DNA from 2 places in the Pseudomonas sp. M5A4_2d genome. Region 2 is predicted to be linked to the other one. Evidence: predicted binding sites of a transcription regulator. Region 2 holds the regulator's gene; the other holds the start of a gene.
What was found. Region 2 encodes FliA, which starts transcription of late flagellar genes. Its sites were predicted from a motif close to CTAAAGTTTNNNNNNNNNNNGCCGNTAA; they were not measured.
Positions count from the first base shown of each region.

Region 1: the regulator FliA is predicted to act here: its motif matches at 4,466-4,493, upstream of ACLBW8_RS09045 (methyl-accepting chemotaxis protein).

Region 1 is NZ_JBKEZW010000002.1:436,507-446,136, forward strand. It holds gene ACLBW8_RS09030 (YifB family Mg chelatase-like AAA ATPase) at 1-778, shown strand, start outside; gene ACLBW8_RS09035 (TetR/AcrR family transcriptional regulator) at 775-1,359, opposite strand; gene ACLBW8_RS09040 (ABC transporter six-transmembrane domain-containing protein) at 1,472-2,386, shown strand; gene ACLBW8_RS09045 (methyl-accepting chemotaxis protein) at 2,390-4,366, opposite strand; gene ACLBW8_RS09050 (LysR substrate-binding domain-containing protein) at 4,544-5,464, opposite strand; gene ACLBW8_RS09055 (NorM family multidrug efflux MATE transporter) at 5,617-7,020, shown strand; gene ACLBW8_RS09060 (putative bifunctional diguanylate cyclase/phosphodiesterase) at 7,153-8,817, opposite strand; gene rep (DNA helicase Rep) at 9,085-9,630, shown strand, end outside.
Region 2 is NZ_JBKEZW010000001.1:458,973-468,602, forward strand. It holds gene flhA (flagellar biosynthesis protein FlhA) at 1-261, shown strand, start outside; gene flhF (flagellar biosynthesis protein FlhF) at 273-1,589, shown strand; gene fleN (flagellar synthesis regulator FleN) at 1,697-2,530, shown strand; gene fliA (RNA polymerase sigma factor FliA) at 2,527-3,267, shown strand; gene ACLBW8_RS02130 (chemotaxis response regulator CheY) at 3,439-3,813, shown strand; gene ACLBW8_RS02135 (protein phosphatase CheZ) at 3,832-4,620, shown strand; gene ACLBW8_RS02140 (chemotaxis protein CheA) at 4,632-6,854, shown strand; gene ACLBW8_RS02145 (protein-glutamate methylesterase/protein-glutamine glutaminase) at 6,902-8,032, shown strand; gene ACLBW8_RS02150 (flagellar motor protein) at 8,032-8,772, shown strand; gene motD (flagellar motor protein MotD) at 8,788-9,630, shown strand, end outside.

The DNA.
Region 1 (9,630 bases), on a different contig from region 2:
ACAGGAAGCCCTGGAAGTCGCCGCGATTCAGTCAGTGGTCAGCCCGGCGCCGCTGAGCCATTGGCCGCACCGCCCGTTTCGCCAGCCGCACCACTCCGCTTCCGGGCCGGCGCTGGTGGGCGGGGGTTCAAAACCACAACCCGGGGAAATCACCCTCGCCCACCATGGTGTGCTGTTTCTGGATGAGTTGCCGGAGTTTGATCGCAAAGTGCTGGAGGTGCTGCGCGAGCCACTGGAGTCGGGGCATATTGTGATTTCCCGCGCCCGTGACCGGGTGAGTTTCCCCGCGCGTTTTCAATTGGTGGCCGCCATGAACCCCTGCCCTTGCGGCTATCTGGGCGACCCCAGCGGGCGTTGCCGCTGTACGCCGGAGCAGATCCAGCGCTATCGCAACAAACTCTCCGGGCCATTGCTGGACCGCATCGACTTGCACGTAACCGTCGCCCGGGAAACGACCGCGTTGAACCCCACCCAACAGGACGGCGATAACACGGCGAAGGCGTCAGCAGAGGTTGCCGAGGCCCGCGAGCGCCAGCAACGACGTCAAGGCTGTGCCAATGCTTTTCTGGACCTGCCAGGGTTACGCAAGCACTGTCGACTGGCGAAAGCCGATGAGAGCTGGCTGGAAAGCGCCTGCGAACGGCTGACATTGTCCCTGCGCGCAGCCCATCGGTTGCTCAAGGTGGCGCGGACCCTGGCCGACCTTGAACAGGTAGAGCACATCGCCCGCCATCATTTGGCGGAGGCGCTGCAGTACCGCCCTGCGGCAGTTGGCTAATGCGCCTTGGGGAAATCCAATAGCAGCCTCGCCACTTCCATCACCTCATCCAGCACCGCTTCGGCCGATTCGGTGGATGGCTTAAGCATCAGGTCATCGGCATAGCCCATCGCCAAGGCAAAGATCTGCCGGGCAGCGCGTTGGGGCGAATCACAGCGAAAAACGCCTTCAGCGACACCTTGCTCGATCACTTCGGCAAGCATGCCTTGCCATTGAGCATTGATCACCAGATAGGCCTGAGCCATCTGCGGGTCATGCATCGCCTCGTCCCACGCATCCAGCCACAGCGCCCAGCCAGCGTCGGCGGTGCACGGCAGGCAATCGCGCAAGAACCCGACCAGCGCCTCAAGCGGCGGCACGCCCGCCAGCGGGGCGCGGACCTCATCCAATTGTTCATTGGCAAAACGCACAAAGGCTTCGCGGCGCAGCTCATTCCAGTCGCTGAAGTAGTGGTAGACGTGGCTGCGGGACAGGCCGGCATGCTCGGCCAGGTCGCGGGTGGACACATCGGCAAACCCCTTGCTGCGAAACAGCTCCAGGGCGGCGGCGATGATTTGGTCTTTACGGTCGATACGCGACATGGACAATTCCTTCGGGCGCCGGTAGATGGGTGGCGCTTGCTTTTTGAGCGATCGCTCAAGGATACTTGAGCAGTCGCTCAATAATAGCGTCTATCACCCCATTGGTGCACCTATGTCATCCGTCACTCCGCAAATTCTGATCGAAGAAAGCAAGAAAATTGGCCAACAGTCCGCCAGCCAGACCCTCAAAGCAATTGCCCGGGCCTACCCTGGCAAGTTGTTTTGCACGCTGTCGCTGGTTGCACTGGAGAACGCGCTACTGCTGGCCTACCCGCTATTTGCAGGGTTTGCAGTGGACTCGATCATCCGCGGCGATGCCGGCAGTGCGTTGTTTTACGCCGCCGTGGTCTTGATGTTTTGGGTGGTCGGGGCGGCGCGCCGCGCGTTGGACACCCGCACCTTCACGCGGATCTACGCTGACCTCGCGGTGCCGGTCATTCTCAACCAGCGCCTGCAAAATCACAGCACGTCAAGGGCAGCGGCGCGGGTGGTATTGGCACGGGATTTTGTCGACTTCTTCGAAAAACACGTGCCGATCATCGCGACGGCGCTGGTCTCCATCGTCGGTGCGGCGGTGATGTTGCTGGTGATCGAACCGTGGATCGGCCTGGCGTGTCTGGGGGCACTGCTGTTGTGCACCACCTTGCTGCCACGCTTCGCCCGGCGCAATCAGCAGCTGCATGAGCGCTTGAATGACCGCCTGGAGAAGGAAATCGGTTTGGTGGAAAAGGTCGGCGTGCAAACCTTGCAGCGCCACTATCACGTGCTGTCGCGCCTGCGGATCTGGCTGTCAGACCGCGAGGCGGCCGCGTTCCTGTTTATCGGTACGCTCGCCGCCCTGCTGTTTGTCGTCGCGATCAGCCAGCTGGCCCTGTCGCCTGCGGTCAAGGCCGGCCACGTGTACGCGGTAATGACTTACCTGTGGACCTTCGTCAGCAGCCTGGATGAGGCGCCGGGGATGGTCGATCAGCTCGCGCGCCTCAAGGATATCGGCAAGCGTGTGGACCCAGGCCTCGGCGACCGCTAGGCCTCAACGAAACCGATCCACCTCATGCCGCAAGCCAGCCGCCAGGGTTTCCAGTTCCCTGGCGGTAATGGCCAGGTTCGACACCACTTCACGCTGCTCGCTGTTGGCCAGCGCAATGCTTTGCAGGTTGCTGCTGAGCACGTTTGCCGTGCTGCTCTGCTCCTGGGTCGCGGTGGTGATCGCGGCAAACTGCTGGCCCGCCGAGCGGCTTTGCTCGTCGATCCGCGCCAGGGCCGACGCCACGTCAGCATTGCGCGACAGGCCTTCCTGCATCAACACGTTGCCGTGCTCCATGGTGCTGATGGCATTACCGGTTTCCTGCTGGATGCTTTGGATCATGCCGGAAATTTCGTCGGTGGCCTGACGGGTGCGCGAAGCCAGGTTGCGCACTTCGTCGGCAACCACGGCAAAACCTCGGCCTTGCTCACCGGCACGTGCGGCTTCGATGGCGGCGTTGAGCGCCAGCAGGTTGGTTTGCTCGGCGATCGAGGTGATGACGCCGACAATCCCGCCGATTTCCTGGGAACGCTGGCCGAGGGTATTGATTACGGTGGCCGTGCTGTTCAGCGCCGCAGCGATATGCTCCAAAGACGACGACGCCTCCTGCATCGAAGTGCGGCCGATACGCGTCTGTTGGGCGTTTTCCTGGGCCAGCCGCTCGGTGTTGCCCATGTTGTCGGCGATGTTCAGCGAGGTCGCGCTGAACTCCTCCACTGCGCCGGCCATGCTGGTGATCTCGCCGGACTGCTGCTCCATGCCTTCATAGGCACCACCAGACAAACCAGACAACGCCTGGGCTCGGCTGTTGACCTCCTCGGCCGCCTTGCGAATATGCGAAACCATGGTCGACAGCGCTTCGCCCATCTGGTTGAAGCTGCGGGCCAGTTGGCCGATTTCGTCATGGCTGGACACATTGAGGCGCGCACTCAAATCACCCGCACCGAGGGCTTCGGCTTGGCGCACCAGGTCGCTCAGGGGCTGCAATTTACTGCGCAACAGCCAGACCGCAGCGCCCACAGCGAACAACATTGCCAACACACTGCCAATCACCAGGCGAATGCCCACCGCCCAGGTCACCGCGCGGATTTCGGACTTCGGCATGCTCGCCACCACCGCCCACGGGCCGCCTTCAAACGGCACCGAGACGCTGTAGAAGTCTTCGTTTTTGTCACTCCAGAAGAGGCCTTTGCCTGGCTTTTTGGCCAGGTCGAGCATCACCGGGATCGCCTGGTCCAGCGCCTGCACACCTGCCGGCGGCACCAGCCAGTGTTTCTGTTCGTCCAATAAGGCCAGGGAACCCGTCTGGCCGATACGGAAGCGCTTGAGGTTGTCGAACTGGGCGTTCTGGGCGTCGGTGTAGTCGAAGCCGACAAACAGCACGGCGATCACCTTGCCAGCCGCATCACGCACCGGCGTGTACTGGGTCATGTAGGAGCGGTCGAACAACACCGCTCGGCCGACATAACTCTGCCCGGCCAGCAGGCGCTGATAGGCCGGATGCTGGTGGTCAAGGGCCGTACCGATGGCGCGGCTGCCATCCTGTTTGGTCAGGGATGTACTGACGCGGATAAAGTCTTCGCCGCTGCGCACAAACACCGTGGCCACGCCGCCGGAGGTGTCCTTGAACTCATCGACCTCATCGAAATCGTTGTTCAACAGGTCGCTGCCCAGGAACAGGCTCGGGGTCTGCACACCGGCCACTGCTACCGGCTGTTCGCCACGCACACTCAACCCCGCGCCAAAGCGCTTTTCAAACAGCCCGCTCAAACGCTGGGTACTCTCGCGCAAGGTGCTGTGGAAGGTGTTGAGTTGGTCAGCGAGCAGGCGCGCCTCGCTGGCCAGGTGTTCCTCGCGCGTGTCGAGGTTGGCGGAGTCGAGGGAGCGCAAGGCGAAAACAGTACTGCCGCTAATAACGACAGCCAAAATTACGGCCAAGGCGAGGCCTAACTGAGAGGCGATCCGAGCGCGAGGTTGAGACATGACAGCTCCTGGCCGAGGCCAGGATCATCCTGATCTCATAGCGCTGCTCGGCAAATTATCTGGTGGGAAACGTTGGTGCACGAAGGTTCCAACACCCCTACTTCGGCGGGTGCGGGTAATACTTGAGCGATTCACCGGGGTATCGCGCAAACGATTGCACGGACGCTCGGTAGCGCGTCAATCCAGACGTTCAACCCGGGGCAACTCCATGGCGTTAACTTCCCCTTGCAGAAACTCCGCCAAACGGCGCAAACGCTCACCACCGGGACGGGTTTTCGGCCACACCAGGTAGTAATTTTCCCCACTGGCCACGGCGGTCGGCCACGGCAGGCTCAATCGCCCTTGGGCGACGTCTTCAGCCACCATCAGCAGATCGCCCATCGACACCCCGTATCCTCGCGCCGCGGCGATCATGCCCAGTTCGAGGGTGTCGAACACTTGCCCACCCTTGAGCGACACCTGCGACGACAGCCCCATGCGCTCCAGCCAGTTGCGCCAGTCGCGGCGGTCGGGCGTAGGGTGCAGCAGCTCAGCGGACGCCAAGCGATTAACATCCCAAGGCCCATCGGCCAGCAGGTTGGGGGCGCCCACCGGGATCAGCAGTTCAGGGAACAGGTAACTGGCCTCCCAGTCTGCCGGGAAATGCCCGTAGCTCAACAGGACCGCGCAATCGAAAGGCTCTTGGTTGAAGTCCACTTCATCCACGCTCATCCACGCACTCGTGAGTTGCACTTCGTTGCCGGGCTGCAACGCACGAAAGCGGCTGAGCCGCGCCAGCAGCCAGCGCATGGTCAAGGTGGACGGCGCTTTCATGCGCAGGATGTCGTCTTCGGCATTCAGGGTATGGCAGGCCCGCTCCAGCGCAGCGAAGCCCTCACGTACTCCAGGCAGCAGCAGGCGCGCCGCTTCGGTGAGTTGCAGGTTTCGGCCGCTGCGCTGGAACAGGCGGCAGGCGAAATGCTCTTCGAGCGTGCGGATATGTCGGCTGACGGCACTTTGCGTGATCGACAGCTCCTGCGCCGCACGGGTGAACGAGTTATGCCGGGACGCGGCTTCAAAGGCCCGCAGGGCATAAAGCGGAGGAAGGCGACGAGACATTAGGAAAGCTCCGACAGCGCAATATCGAAACCCTACCAGAATCACTGAGGCATGAGTTTTAATCATGCAAACGATCGCATTTATCGTTTTGTGCAATGCGCTCAAAGCGCCGAGAATCAACCCTTCCTCAACCCTCCGACTTTTTGAGCGTGATGATCATGCAGCATCCGGTACGTACCGAACTCTGGGCCATTCTGCGGCTGTCGGGGCCGTTGATTGCCTCACAGTTGGCACACATGCTGATGGTGCTGACCGACACCCTGATGATGGCCCGCCTTAGCCCCGAAGCCTTGGCCGGTGGTGGCCTCGGCGCCGCGAGCTATTCGTTCGTGGCGATTTTTTGCATCGGCGTTATCGCCGCCGTGGGCACCCTTGTCGCTATTCGTCATGGTGCGGGCGACATCGAAGGCGCTACTCGCCTGACCCAGGCCGGGCTATGGCTGGCCTGGCTGATGGCCCTGGTGGCCGGCTTACTCCTATGGAACCTCAAGCCCGTATTGCTGATGTTTGGCCAGACCGAAACCAACGTGCACGCGGCGGGGCAATTCCTGACCATCCTGCCGTTCGCCCTGCCCGGCTACCTGAGCTTCATGGCCTTGCGTGGTTTCACCAGCGCCATCGGCAAGGCCACCCCGGTGATGGTGATCAGCTTGTGCGGCACGGTGCTTAACTACTTCCTCAACCACGCGCTGATAGAAGGCATGTTCGGCCTGCCCAAATTGGGCTTGATGGGCATCGGTTTGGTCACGGCCATCGTTGCCAACAGCATGGCCCTGGCGCTGATGTGGTACATCCGCAGCAATCGGACGTACGCGGCCTACCCGCTCGGCACCGGCCTGCTGCGCCTCAACACCCAGTATTTGCGCGAGCTGTGGCGCCTGGGATTGCCGATTGGCGGCACCTATGCGGTGGAAGTCGGGCTGTTTGCCTTCGCGGCGTTGTGCATGGGCACCATGGGCAGTACGCAATTGGCGGCGCATCAGATTGCCCTGCAAATTGTCTCGGTAGCGTTCATGGTGCCGGCGGGCATGTCGTATGCGATCACCATGCGTATCGGCCAGCATTATGGCGCCGGGCAGTTGCTGAATGCGCGCATGGCCGGGAGGGTCGGCATCGGATTTGGCGCGGCGGTGATGTTGGGATTTGCGGCGGTGCTGTGGCTGTTTTCCGATCCGCTTATCGGGCTATTCCTCGACCATAACGACCCGGCCTTCCACGACGTGATCATCCTCGCTGTCAGCCTGCTGGCCGTAGCGGCCTGGTTCGAATTGTTCGACGGCGTGCAGACCATCGCCATGGGCTGCATCCGTGGGCTGAAAGACGCCAAGACCACCTTCCTGGTGGGCTTGGGCTGCTATTGGCTGATCGGCGCTCCATCGGCATGGCTGATGGCGTTCACCCTGGGCTGGGGGCCGACTGGCGTGTGGTGGGGCCTGGCACTGGGCCTTGCCTGCGCGGCCATCAGCCTGACTTGGGCGTTTGAGGCGAAGATGGAGAGGATGATTCGTCGGGAGCCGCAAATAGATACGCAATTCCAGGCTATGCAACCCGACTAGAGGATGTGCTCGGTCAATGTGGGAGCAGGCTTGCCTGCGATACAGGCACCTCGGTGTGTCAGGCATAACCAAGTGATGCCACCGCAGGCAAGCCAGCCCCCAGATTTGATTGGGTTTACAACACTCGAATACTCAGCCCAAAAGCGCCTGCTCACCCTTGCCGAACGTCAGGTATTCCACCAACTCCGGCAACGGTAAAGGCTTGCTGATCAAGTAACCCTGGGCCTGGTCGCAGCCGAACAACCTCAACAGCGCAAGCTGCTCGGGCGTTTCCACGCCTTCGGCCACCACTTCCAGGTTGAGGTTGTGGGCCAGGTTGATCATGGCGTGCACCAGCTTGCGGTTTTCTTCACGCTCTTCCATACCGCCGACAAAGCTTTTGTCGATCTTCAACAAGGCAATCGGCAGGCTGTTGAGGTGCACGAACGACGAAAAACCGGTGCCGAAGTCATCCAGGGAAAACCTCACGCCTAGGCGGCCGAGGGCATCCATGGTCTGCTTGACCAGATCACTGCGGCGCATCACGGCGGTTTCGGTGAGCTCAAACTCCAGCCACTGCGCTTCCACACCACGCTCGGCAATGAGCCGGCTGAGGGTCGAGAGCAATTGGCTGTCCTGGAATTGACGAAACGAAAGGTTGACCGCCATGTGCAGCGGCGGCAGGCCGCGCTCGCGCAGGTCTTGCATGTCGCGCAGGGCTCGGGAGATGACCCAGTAACCCAGCGGTACGATCAGACCGCTCTGTTCAGCCAAGGGGACAAATTCGCTGGGCGGCAACAGGCCTCGTTCGCCGTGGCGCCAGCGCACCAGCGCTTCAAGGCCGACGATGTGCCCGTCGTCCAGGTCCAGGCGCGGCTGGTAGTGCAGTTCCAGTTCGTCACGGCGCAGCGCGCGGCGCAGTTCACTTTCCAGGTCAGCCAGGCTGCGTGCATTGCGGTTGATGCGTTCGTTGAAGATATGAAAGGTGCAGCCTTGAGTGCTTTTGGCTTGCTGCATGGCGATGTGCGCGTGCCACATCAACGGGTCGGCACCGGCGCGGGCGCGGGCATGTGCCACACCCAGGCTGCAACCGATCAACAGGCTTTCGCCGTCTACCCAGTAGGGCTCGGCCATGGCTTCGGTAATGCGTTCGGCCATCCATTCGGCGCGCTGAGGCGCGCGGCGAGTATCAATCAGCAGGGCAAATTCGTCGCTGCCCAGCCGCGCCAGTTGGTCACCGGCTTCGAGTTGGCTCTTGAGCCGCGAGACCACCTGCAGGATCAACCGATCGCCCGCCTGATGGCCCAAGGCGTCGTTGGCGTGACGGAAGTTGTCGAGGTCGAGGTGGCCAAGGGCCAAACCGCGGCCTTCGTTCTCAACCAATCGCGCCGCCAGCAAGGTCTGGAAACCCTGTCGATTGGCGATGCCGGTCAGCGGGTCCTGCTCGGCCAGGCGCTGCAAGGTGTTTTCCAGCACGCCCCGCTCACGCACGTGGCGCAAGCACCGGCGCAATGTATCGGAATCCAGGACACTCCGGATCAGCCAATCGCTGACACCCAGCGGCGCAACCAGCGGCTCCTGCTCCAGCAACAACACGCACGGCAAGTTGCAGCGCCCGGCACCGGGTTGCAAGTGGGGCGTGGTCAACAGCACGGCGGTGTGGTCGTCATCGAATAGACGACTCACCGAGTCCCAGTTGGGCGCACTGATCAGCACAGCCCCTTCGCCCATCGGCGCCAGGCACTCGCGCAACAACGCTGCCCACGCTGGCTCATCGGCCAGTAGCAGCAAACGCAAGGGTTCGACAGGCGTAGACAAGCTAGCTCCCTAGACTCTGCAAAAGTGTGGTGGCGGCGGGCATTATGACGCGCTGCCTGATAATCACCAATGATAGGGGTTATCAAATGCGCTGGCTGTAAGGTTTAGCCGCAACCTTAGCCGTAAAAGCCTCAACATCCTGCGGCAAAGTATCAAAACCGGCAAATTTAGATCGAGTGGTACGTCACACTGTCGTTCTGTCAGAGCAGAATCCTGCGAGCCTGTTAAAATGCCCGCCCTTTTGAACAACGACTCCCTGAATTCTGTATGTCCCGACTCAATCCCCGGCAGCAAGAAGCCGTGAACTACGTCGGCGGCCCTCTATTGGTGCTCGCCGGTGCCGGTTCCGGCAAGACCAGCGTGATCACCCGCAAGATCGCGCACCTGATCCAGAACTGCGGCATCCGTGCCCAGTACATCGTCGCCATGACCTTTACCAACAAGGCGGCGCGCGAAATGAAGGAGCGTGTCGGCACGCTGCTCAAGGGCGGCGAAGGCCGCGGCCTCACGGTGTGTACCTTCCACAACCTGGGGCTGAACATCATCCGCAAGGAGCATGCGCGGCTGGGCTACAAGCCAGGTTTCTCGATCTTCGACGAAACCGATGTGAAGTCGCTGATGACCGACATCATGCAAAAGGAATATGCAGGCGACGACGGCGTGGATGAGATCAAGAACATGATCGGCGCCTGGAAAAACGACCTGATCCTGCCGCCCCAGGCCCTGGAAAACGCGCGCAACCCCAAGGAACAGACCGCCGCCATCGTCTACACCCACTACCAGCGCACGCTCAAGGCGTTCAACGCGGTGGAC
Region 2 (9,630 bases):
CAGAAGGCAGGGCAAGGCCAGGAAGAGGGCGTTCTGCTGGAGCCAAGCATGGCTGAGAAGCTGCAGCGTTCGTTGATCGAAGCCGCGCAGCGTCAGGAAATGGCGGGTCACCCGGTGATTCTGCTGGTGGCGGGCCCGGTCCGAGCGATGTTGTCGCGGTTTGGACGTCTGGCAGTGCCGAATTTGCACGTTTTGGCTTATCAGGAAATTCCTGACAACAAGCAAGTGACTATTGTCGCGACAGTAGGGCCCAACGGCTGAGGTAGTGGGATATGCAAGTTAAGCGTTTTTTCGCCGCCGATATGCGTCAGGCCATGAAACTGGTACGTGATGAGCTGGGCGCCGATGCCGCGATTATTGGAAACCGCCGTATTGCCGGCGGTGTCGAGCTGACGGCTGCCCTGGATTACACCCCCTCGGCGCTGGCGCCGCGCGTGCCGAACATGGAACTTGAGGACGAGCTGCGCAAGACCGCTTCGCGCATTGTCTCGGCCCAGGCTGAGCTGAGTATGCGTGGCGACAGCGATTCCACCAGCAGTCGCCAGTTGTTCGCCGGCCTGCCGCTGACCGCCGCCGAACCGCTGGTTGAGCCGACGTTCAAAGAACCGCCGCGTCCTGCAGCGCCAGCCCCGGCTGCCGCAGTCGACCAGCGCGTGTTTGACTCGATGCGTTTTGAACTCAATGGCCTGCGTGAGCTGCTTGAAGTGCAATTGGGCTCGTTGGCGTGGAACCAGCTGCAAGGCAGCAAACCGCACCAGGCCAACCTGTGGCGTCGCCTGCAACGCATCGGCCTGTCCGGCCCGTTGTCCCGCGACCTGTTGGCACTGACTGCTGAAGTCGAAGAGCCTCGCCAGGCCTGGCGCATGTTGCTGGCCCACCTGGCACGCATGATCGTCACCCCGGAAATCGAACCCCTGGAAGAGGGCGGTGTGATCGCCATGGTCGGCCCTGCCGGCATGGGCAAGACCACCACCCTGGCCAAGCTGGCTGCGCGTTATGTGCTCAAGTACGGCGCGCAGAATATCGCGCTGGTGAGCATGGACAGCTACCGTATTGGCGCCCAGGAACAGCTTAAGACCCTGGGCCGCATCCTCAATGTGTCGGTGACCCACGTCGACGCGGGCCAGTCCCTGGCCAACGCGCTCGACCCGTTGCTGCGCAAGCGTGTGGTGCTGATCGACACTGCCGGCCTGCAAGCCAGTGATCCGGCATTGCGCATGCAGCTGGAAAGCCTGGCTGGGCGTGGCATCAAGTCAAAAAATTACCTGGTGCTTGCAACCACCAGCCAGAAACAGGTTCTTACCGCTGCCTACCACAGCTACAAGCGTTGCGGCCTGGCGGGTTGCATTCTGACCAAGCTCGACGAAACGGCGAGCCTGGGTGAAGTGCTGAGCCTGGCCATCAGTCATGAATTACCGGTCGCCTACCTGACCGACGGGCCGCGGATTCCGGATGATTTACATCTGCCGCGCCGTCATCAGTTAGTCAGCCGTGCTGTCAGCGTGCAAATGCAAGAAGAGCCTAGCGAGGAAGCGATGGCCGACATGTTCGCCGACCTTTACCACAACCCGGCAAAGCGGGTGGGTTGAAGGGCAGGATGAACACCGTGAAAAGTATCTACATCGATGGTCTGCAAGCGATTCACGCGGCCAAGCCATGTAGCCTGCGTCTAAGCAAGACAAGGTAAAGAAATAAAATGGGCAGCATGCATCCCGTACAGGTGATCGCGGTGACCGGCGGCAAAGGTGGCGTCGGAAAAACTAACGTGTCAGTGAATTTGTCCCTGGCCCTGGCAGAGCTTGGCCGTCGGGTCATGCTGCTGGATGCTGACCTGGGGCTGGCGAACGTCGACGTTCTGCTGGGGCTGACACCCAAACACACCCTTGCCGATGTGATCGAGGGCCGCTGCGAGCTGCGCGATGTGCTGCTGCAAGGTCCCGGTGGCATTCGTATCGTGCCGGCGGCCTCGGGTACCCAGAGCATGGTGCATCTGAGCCCGGCGCAGCACGCCGGCCTGATCCAGGCGTTCAGTGACATCGGCGACAACCTCGACGTGCTGGTGATCGACACCGCCGCCGGGATCGGCGAGTCCGTGGTCAGCTTCGTGCGCGCTGCCCAGGAAGTGCTGCTGGTGGTCTGCGATGAGCCCACCTCCATCACCGATGCCTACGCCCTGATCAAACTGCTTAACCGTGACTACGGCATGAATCGCTTCCGTGTGCTGGCCAACATGGCCCAAAGCCCGCAGGAAGGGCGAAACCTGTTCGCCAAGTTGACCAAGGTCACGGATCGCTTCCTCGATGTCGCCTTACAATACGTTGGCGCAGTTCCCTATGACGAGTGTGTGCGCAAGGCTGTGCAAAAGCAGCGTGCAGTCTATGAAGCGTTCCCTCGTTCGAAGTGCGCATTGGCGTTCAAGGCTATTGCCCAGAAGGTCGATACTTGGCCGTTGCCCGCCAACCCGCGCGGGCATCTGGAGTTTTTCGTCGAGCGATTGGTGCATCAGACGAGCGCAGGACCGGTGCTATGACAGCCAGCGGCTATAACCTTTACAAAAACTCGGCACGTGACAGCCAAGGCGAATTGATCGAGCGCTATGCGCCCTTGGTCAAGCGCATTGCCTACCACTTGCTGGCACGCCTGCCTGCCAGTGTGCAGGTTGAAGACCTGATCCAGGCCGGCATGATCGGCCTGCTCGAAGTGTCGACCAAATACGACGCGAGCAAAGGCGCGAGTTTCGAGACGTATGCGGGTATCCGTATCCGTGGTGCGATGCTCGATGAAGTGCGTAAAGGGGACTGGGCGCCGCGTTCGGTACACCGCAACACGCGAATGGTCAGTGACGCAATTCGTGCAATTGAAGCAAAAACAGGTCGTGACGCTAAAGATCATGAAGTTGCGGCCGAACTCCAATTGAGTCTCGACGATTACTACGGGATTTTGAACGATACCTTGGGCAGCCGCCTGTTCAGTTTCGACGACCTGTTGCAGGACGGCGAACACGAAGGGCTGCACGAGGACGGCGCGAGTGCACATCTCGAACCGTCGCGCGACCTGGAAGATGAACGCTTCCAGGGGGCGTTGGCGGAGGCGATTGCCAATTTGCCTGAGCGTGAGCGACTGGTGTTGGCGCTGTACTACGACGAAGAGCTGAACCTCAAGGAAATCGGTGAGGTCCTGGGGGTCAGCGAATCGCGTGTCAGCCAGCTGCATAGCCAGTGCGCAGCCCGCTTGCGGGGGCGATTGGGAGAGTGGCGCGCGCGCTGACAGGCAGTGTGGGGATACTGCAGCGCAATTAGGCGAGAGGTGAAAAGTCTTTCGCGGGTTCGTTCCGTGGTACCCCTGGCAGTCCTTTTTGTGTAACGCCTGTTGATTGAAATGGCGCGTCCAGGTGCTGGGCGCGTTTAAGACTGCTTGGAGGTCGAATTGGACAAGAACATGAAAATCCTCATCGTTGATGACTTCTCAACGATGCGGCGGATCATAAAAAACCTGTTGCGTGACCTTGGGTTCACCAACACGGTCGAGGCGGATGACGGCCTGACGGCGATTCCTATCCTCAACAGCGGAAGCATCGACTTTCTGGTAACCGACTGGAACATGCCGGGCATGACCGGCATCGACTTGCTGCGTCACGTGCGCGCCGATGAAAAACTGCGCAGCCTGCCTGTGCTGATGGTGACCGCCGAAGCCAAGCGTGAACAGATCATCGAAGCCGCCCAAGCCGGGGTTAACGGTTACGTGGTTAAGCCATTCACTGCATTGGCCTTGAAAGAGAAGATCGAAAAAATCTTCGAACGCATCCACGGCTGATGCCACCACGGGGGAGCTATGGAGCATAAAGAATCATCGCAGGCAGACTTTGAGTCGACCCTGAAAAAGCATGCTCACCAGTTGGTCGAAAGCCTTGAAAAAGGCCAGTTCGGCGACGCGGTGCAGTTAATCCATGAGCTTAACCAGACCCGTGACCGCGGCCTGTACCAGGAAGTGGGCAAGCTCACACGCGAGCTGCACAGTGCGATCGTCAATTTTCAGATTGACCCGCACATGCCCCAGGCCGAAGAAATCTCCCAAATCACCGATGCCACCGAACGCCTGTCCTATGTGGTCAGGCTGACTGAGGCGGCGGCCAACCGCACCATGGACCTGGTGGAAAACGCCACGCCCCTGGTCAATGGCATGGCGACCGAAGCGCAGGCCCTCAGCGTTGACTGGGGCCGTTTCATGCGTCGGGAAGTGGGGGCTGAAGAGTTTCGTGAGTTGGCGCGTCGGGTCGACGCTTTTCTGTCGCGCAGCGAAGAGGAAAACCGCAAGGTTGCCAGCAACCTCAATGACATTCTGCTGGCCCAGGATTACCAGGACCTCACCGGTCAGGTGATCAAACGCGTGACCCAGTTGGTCACCGAAGTGGAAAGCAACTTGCTCAAATTGGTGCTCATGGCTGGCCAAGTTGATCGTTTTGCCGGCATCGAACATGACCGCGAAGCGATCCTCTCGGAAAAAGATCCACAAAAACATCTCGCCAAGGGTGAAGGTCCGCAGATTCATGCCGATAAACGTGAAGACGTTATGTCAGGTCAGGATGACGTAGATGACCTGTTATCCAGTTTAGGCTTCTAAGGAGCACCCACATGAGCTTCGGCGCCGATGAAGAAATCCTTCAGGATTTCCTTGTAGAGGCCGGCGAAATTTTAGAGCAACTGTCCGAGCAACTGGTCGAGCTGGAAAGCCGCCCGGATGATGCGAACCTGCTCAATGCAATTTTTCGCGGTTTTCACACTGTAAAAGGGGGCGCCGGCTTCCTCCAGCTCCATGAGCTGGTGGAGTGCTGTCACATCGCCGAGAACGTATTCGACATCCTGCGCAAGGGTGAGCGACACGTCGACTCGGAACTGATGGACGTGATTCTCGAAGCATTGGATGCGGTCAACGGCATGTTCAGTGAAGTGCGCGAACGTGCACCGATCACGGCGGCCACGCCGGAACTGCTGGCCGCCCTGGCGCGCCTGGCAGAACCTGCCGACACCTCGGTTGCACCGGTGGTGGAAGCGGCGCCTGTGGCCGAGCCGGAAGCGGACGTGACGGACAGCGAGTTCGAGCAGTTGCTCAACTCCCTCAGTGCGGTGAAGGCCGAAGCTGAAGCACCGCAAGCGGTCGCCCCGCCTGCAACGCCGACCAGCGAAGACATTACCGACGCTGAATTCGAGTCCCTGCTCGACCAGTTGCATGGCAAAGGCCAGTTCGCTGCCGACGCGGTGGCACCTGCCGCTACGCCGGAAGTTCCGGCTGCCAGCGCCAGCGCCAGCACCGACATTACCGACGACGAATTTGAAGCGTTGCTCGACCAGTTGCATGGCAAAGGCACCTTTGCGGCCGAAGCCTTGCCGGAAGTCGCGGCCACGGCCGTCGTCGCGCCTGCCGTGCCTGCCGCCAGCGCAGAGCCTGCCGCTGACGGGCTGATCTCCGATCACGAATTCGAAGCCTTGTTGGACGAATTGCACGGCAAGGGCAAGTTCACCGAAGTGGCCCCGGCTGCTGCGGCGACCGCCACGCCTGTCGCGGCGAAACCTGCGCCGGCCAAAGCCGCCGCCCCGGTTGCCGCCAAGCCCGCTCCAGCCCCTGCAGCCGCCCCGGCGCCTGCACGTGCCGCAGCGGCACCCGTGGCCGAGAAGCCTGCCAGTGAAGCCGAAACCACCGTGCGCGTTGATACCGCACGCCTGGACGACATCATGAACATGGTTGGCGAACTGGTGTTGGTGCGTAACCGCCTGGTGCGCCTGGGCCTGAACAGCGGCGACGAAGCCATGCAGAAGGCGGTGTCGAACCTCGACGTGGTCACTGCCGACTTGCAGACCGCGGTGATGAAAACGCGGATGCAGCCGATCAAGAAAGTCTTCGGCCGCTTCCCGCGTCTAGTTCGCGACCTGGCACGCCAGCTCAAGAAAGAAATCAACCTGGAACTGGTGGGTGAAGAAACCGACCTCGACAAAAACCTTGTCGAGGCCCTGGCCGACCCGCTGGTCCACTTGGTGCGCAACGCCGTTGACCACGGCGTCGAAACCCCGGAAGAGCGCGAAGCCTCGGGCAAGTCCCGTAACGGCAAGGTGATTCTGGCGGCGGAGCAAGAAGGCGACCACATCCTGCTGTCGATCACCGATGACGGCAAGGGCATGGACCCGGCGATCTTGCGCAATATCGCAGTCAAGCGTGGCGTGATGGACAAGGACGCCGCCGACCGCCTGACCGACACCGAGTGCTACAACCTGATCTTCGCCCCGGGCTTCTCGACCAAGACCGAGATTTCCGACGTGTCCGGCCGTGGCGTCGGCATGGACGTGGTGAAGACCAAGATCAGCCAGCTCAACGGCTCGATCAATATCTACTCGACCAAGGGCCAGGGCTCGAAGATCGTCATCAAGGTGCCGTTGACCTTGGCGATCATGCCGACCCTGATGGTGATGCTGGGCAACCAGGCGTTCGCTTTCCCGCTGGTCAACGTCAACGAAATCTTCCACCTCGACCTGTCGCGCACCAACGTGGTGGACGGCCAGGAAGTGGTGATCGTACGCGACAAGGCGTTGCCACTGTTCTACCTCAAGCGCTGGCTGGTGGCATCGGCCAAGCATGAAGAGCAGCGCGAAGGCCATGTGGTGATTCTCTCCGTGGGCACCCAGCGGATCGGCTTTGTCGTCGATCAACTGGTCGGCCAGGAAGAAGTGGTCATCAAGCCTTTGGGCAAAATGCTGCAGGGAACCCCGGGCATGTCGGGTGCGACCATCACCGGTGACGGTCGGATCGCGCTGATTCTCGATGTTCCGAGCATGCTCAAGCGTTACGCCGCACGGCGTATTTGATTCTGGCGGGGCAGGGCGGTTTGCCCGCCCCGCCTAACGGAGTGTTTATGGCAGTCAAGGTCCTGGTGGTGGACGATTCGGGTTTCTTCCGCCGCCGCGTCTCGGAAATTCTTTCCGCCGATCCAACCATCCAGGTGGTCGGTACGGCCACTAACGGCAAAGAGGCGATTGATCAAGCCATTGCGTTGAAACCGGACGTGATCACCATGGACTACGAGATGCCGATGATGGATGGCATCACGGCTGTTCGGCATATCATGCAGCGCTGCCCCACCCCGGTGTTGATGTTCTCCTCGCTGACTCATGAAGGCGCCCGGGTGACCCTGGATGCGCTGGACGCCGGTGCGGTGGACTTCCTGCCGAAGAATTTCGAAGACATCTCGCGCAACCCCGAGAAGGTCAAGCAGATGCTGTGCGAGAAGGTGCACAGCATTTCGCGCAGTAACCGTCGCAGCCTGTTCAGTGCGCCGGCGCCTGCACCGGTTGCGGCGCCGGCGGCGTCCACTGCGCCCACTTCGTCGTTTGCTCGCCCAGCGCCTGCGCCAGTGGCGCGCCCTGTGGCACCGCCGGTGCGCGCTTCTGCGCCGAGCGCGCATTCGCCAGCGCCCAAGCGCAAGGCCTACAAGCTGGTTGCCATCGGTACATCCACCGGCGGCCCGGTGGCCCTGCAGCGGGTGTTGACCCAGCTGCCGGCCAATTTCCCGGCGCCGATCGTGTTGATCCAGCATATGCCCGCGGCCTTCACCAAGGCCTTCGCCGAGCGCCTGGACAAGCTGTGCCGCATCACCGTCAAGGAAGCCGAGGATGGTGACATCCTGCGTCCTGGCCTGGCACTGCTGGCCCCGGGCGGCAAGCAGATGATGGTTGATGGCCGTGGTGCGATCAAAATCCTGCCGGGTGACGAGCGCCTGAACTACAAGCCGTGTGTGGATATCACCTTCGGTTCGGCGGCAAAGTCCTACGGCGACAAAGTTCTGGCGGTGGTGCTCACCGGCATGGGCGCCGACGGCCGTGAAGGCGCTCGCCTGCTCAAGCAGGGCGGCAGTGCAATCTGGGCCCAGGACGAAGCCAGCTGCGTGATCTATGGCATGCCCATGGCCATCGTCAAAGCGGACCTGGCCGACGCCGTGTATAGCCTGGACGATATCGGCAAGCATCTGGTGGAGGCCTGCCTCTGATGGATGTATTGAGCCTGATTGGCATCATCATGGCGTTTGTCGCAATTATCGGCGGCAACTACCTCGAGGGCGGCCACCTTGGCGCCTTGGCCAACGGCCCGGCTGCGCTGATCGTGATTGGCGGCACCGTGGGCGCTGCGTTGTTGCAGTCGCCCATGAGTTCGTTCAAGCGCGCAATGCAAATCCTGATCTGGATTATTTTCCCGCCGCGCGTTGATCTGCCCGGTGGTATCGACCGCGTGGTCAACTGGAGCCTCACCGCACGCAAGGAAGGCCTGCTGGGCCTGGAAGGCGTGGCCGATGCCGAGCCCGACAGCTACGCGCGCAAGGGCTTGCAGTTGCTGGTGGACGGCGCCGAGCCGGAAGCGATTCGCAGCATCCTGGAGGTGGATTTTCTCACCCAGGAAAGCCGCGACATCAACGCCGCCAAAGTCTTTGAAAGCATGGGCGGCTACGCGCCAACCATCGGTATCATCGGTGCGGTGATGGGCCTGATCCACGTGATGGGCAACCTGGGCGACCCGTCGCAGTTGGGCAGCGGCATTGCCGTGGCGTTTGTCGCCACCATCTATGGCGTGGCGAGTGCCAACCTGGTGTTGTTGCCGGTGGCGAGCAAGCTCAAGTCGGTTGCCATGCGCCAGTCGCGTTACCGCGAGATGCTGCTTGAAGGTCTGTTGTCGATTGCCGAGGGTGAGAACCCGCGCTCCATCGAATTGAAGCTCCAGGGCTTCATGGACTGATGGGAGGTATTGAGTGTGAGCCGTCGCCGTCGCGAGCCTGAAGAACACGTCAACCATGAACGCTGGCTGGTGTCCTACGCGGACTTCATCACCTTGCTGTTCGCGTTTTTCGTGGTGATGTATTCCATCTCGTCGATCAACGAAGGCAAGTACAAAGTCATTTCGCAGGCCCTGATCGGCGTGTTCAATGACACCGACCGTGCCCTGAAACCGATTCCGATTGGTGAAGAGCGGCCCAAGACCGTGACCCCGGCCAAGCCGCTGGTCAACGACAGTGATGAAATCGCCGCCGGCATCGGTGGCACCAGCGACCCGCTGAAAAGCATCGCCGATGACATCAGCGCAGCCTTTGGCGACCTGATCAAATCCAACCAGATGACCGTGCGCGGTAATGAGTTGTGGGTCGAAATCGAGCTGAACTCCAGCCTGCTGTTCGCCAGCGCCGACGCATTGCCGAGCGACCAGGCGTTCACCATCATCGACAAGGTCGCGGCGATCCTCAAACCGTTTGAAAACCCGATTCACGTTGAAGGCTTTACCGACAATTTCCCGATCAGCACTGCGCAGTACCCGACCAACTGGGAGCTGTCGTCGGCCCGGGCGTCGAGCATCGTGCGCATGCTCGCGATGCAGGGCATAAACCCTGGGCGCCTGGCGTCGGTGGGCTATGGTGAATTCCAGCCGGTGGCCAATAACGCCACCGCCGAAGGCCGAGCGCGCAACCGCCGCGTGGTGCTGGTGGTGTCACGCAACCTGGATGTACGCCGCAGCCTGACCGGCACCGGTACCGCCAATGCAACACCGGATGCGGCCTTGAAGCGGGCTGGCACACAAACTGCACCGCCAACCGTTAAGCCG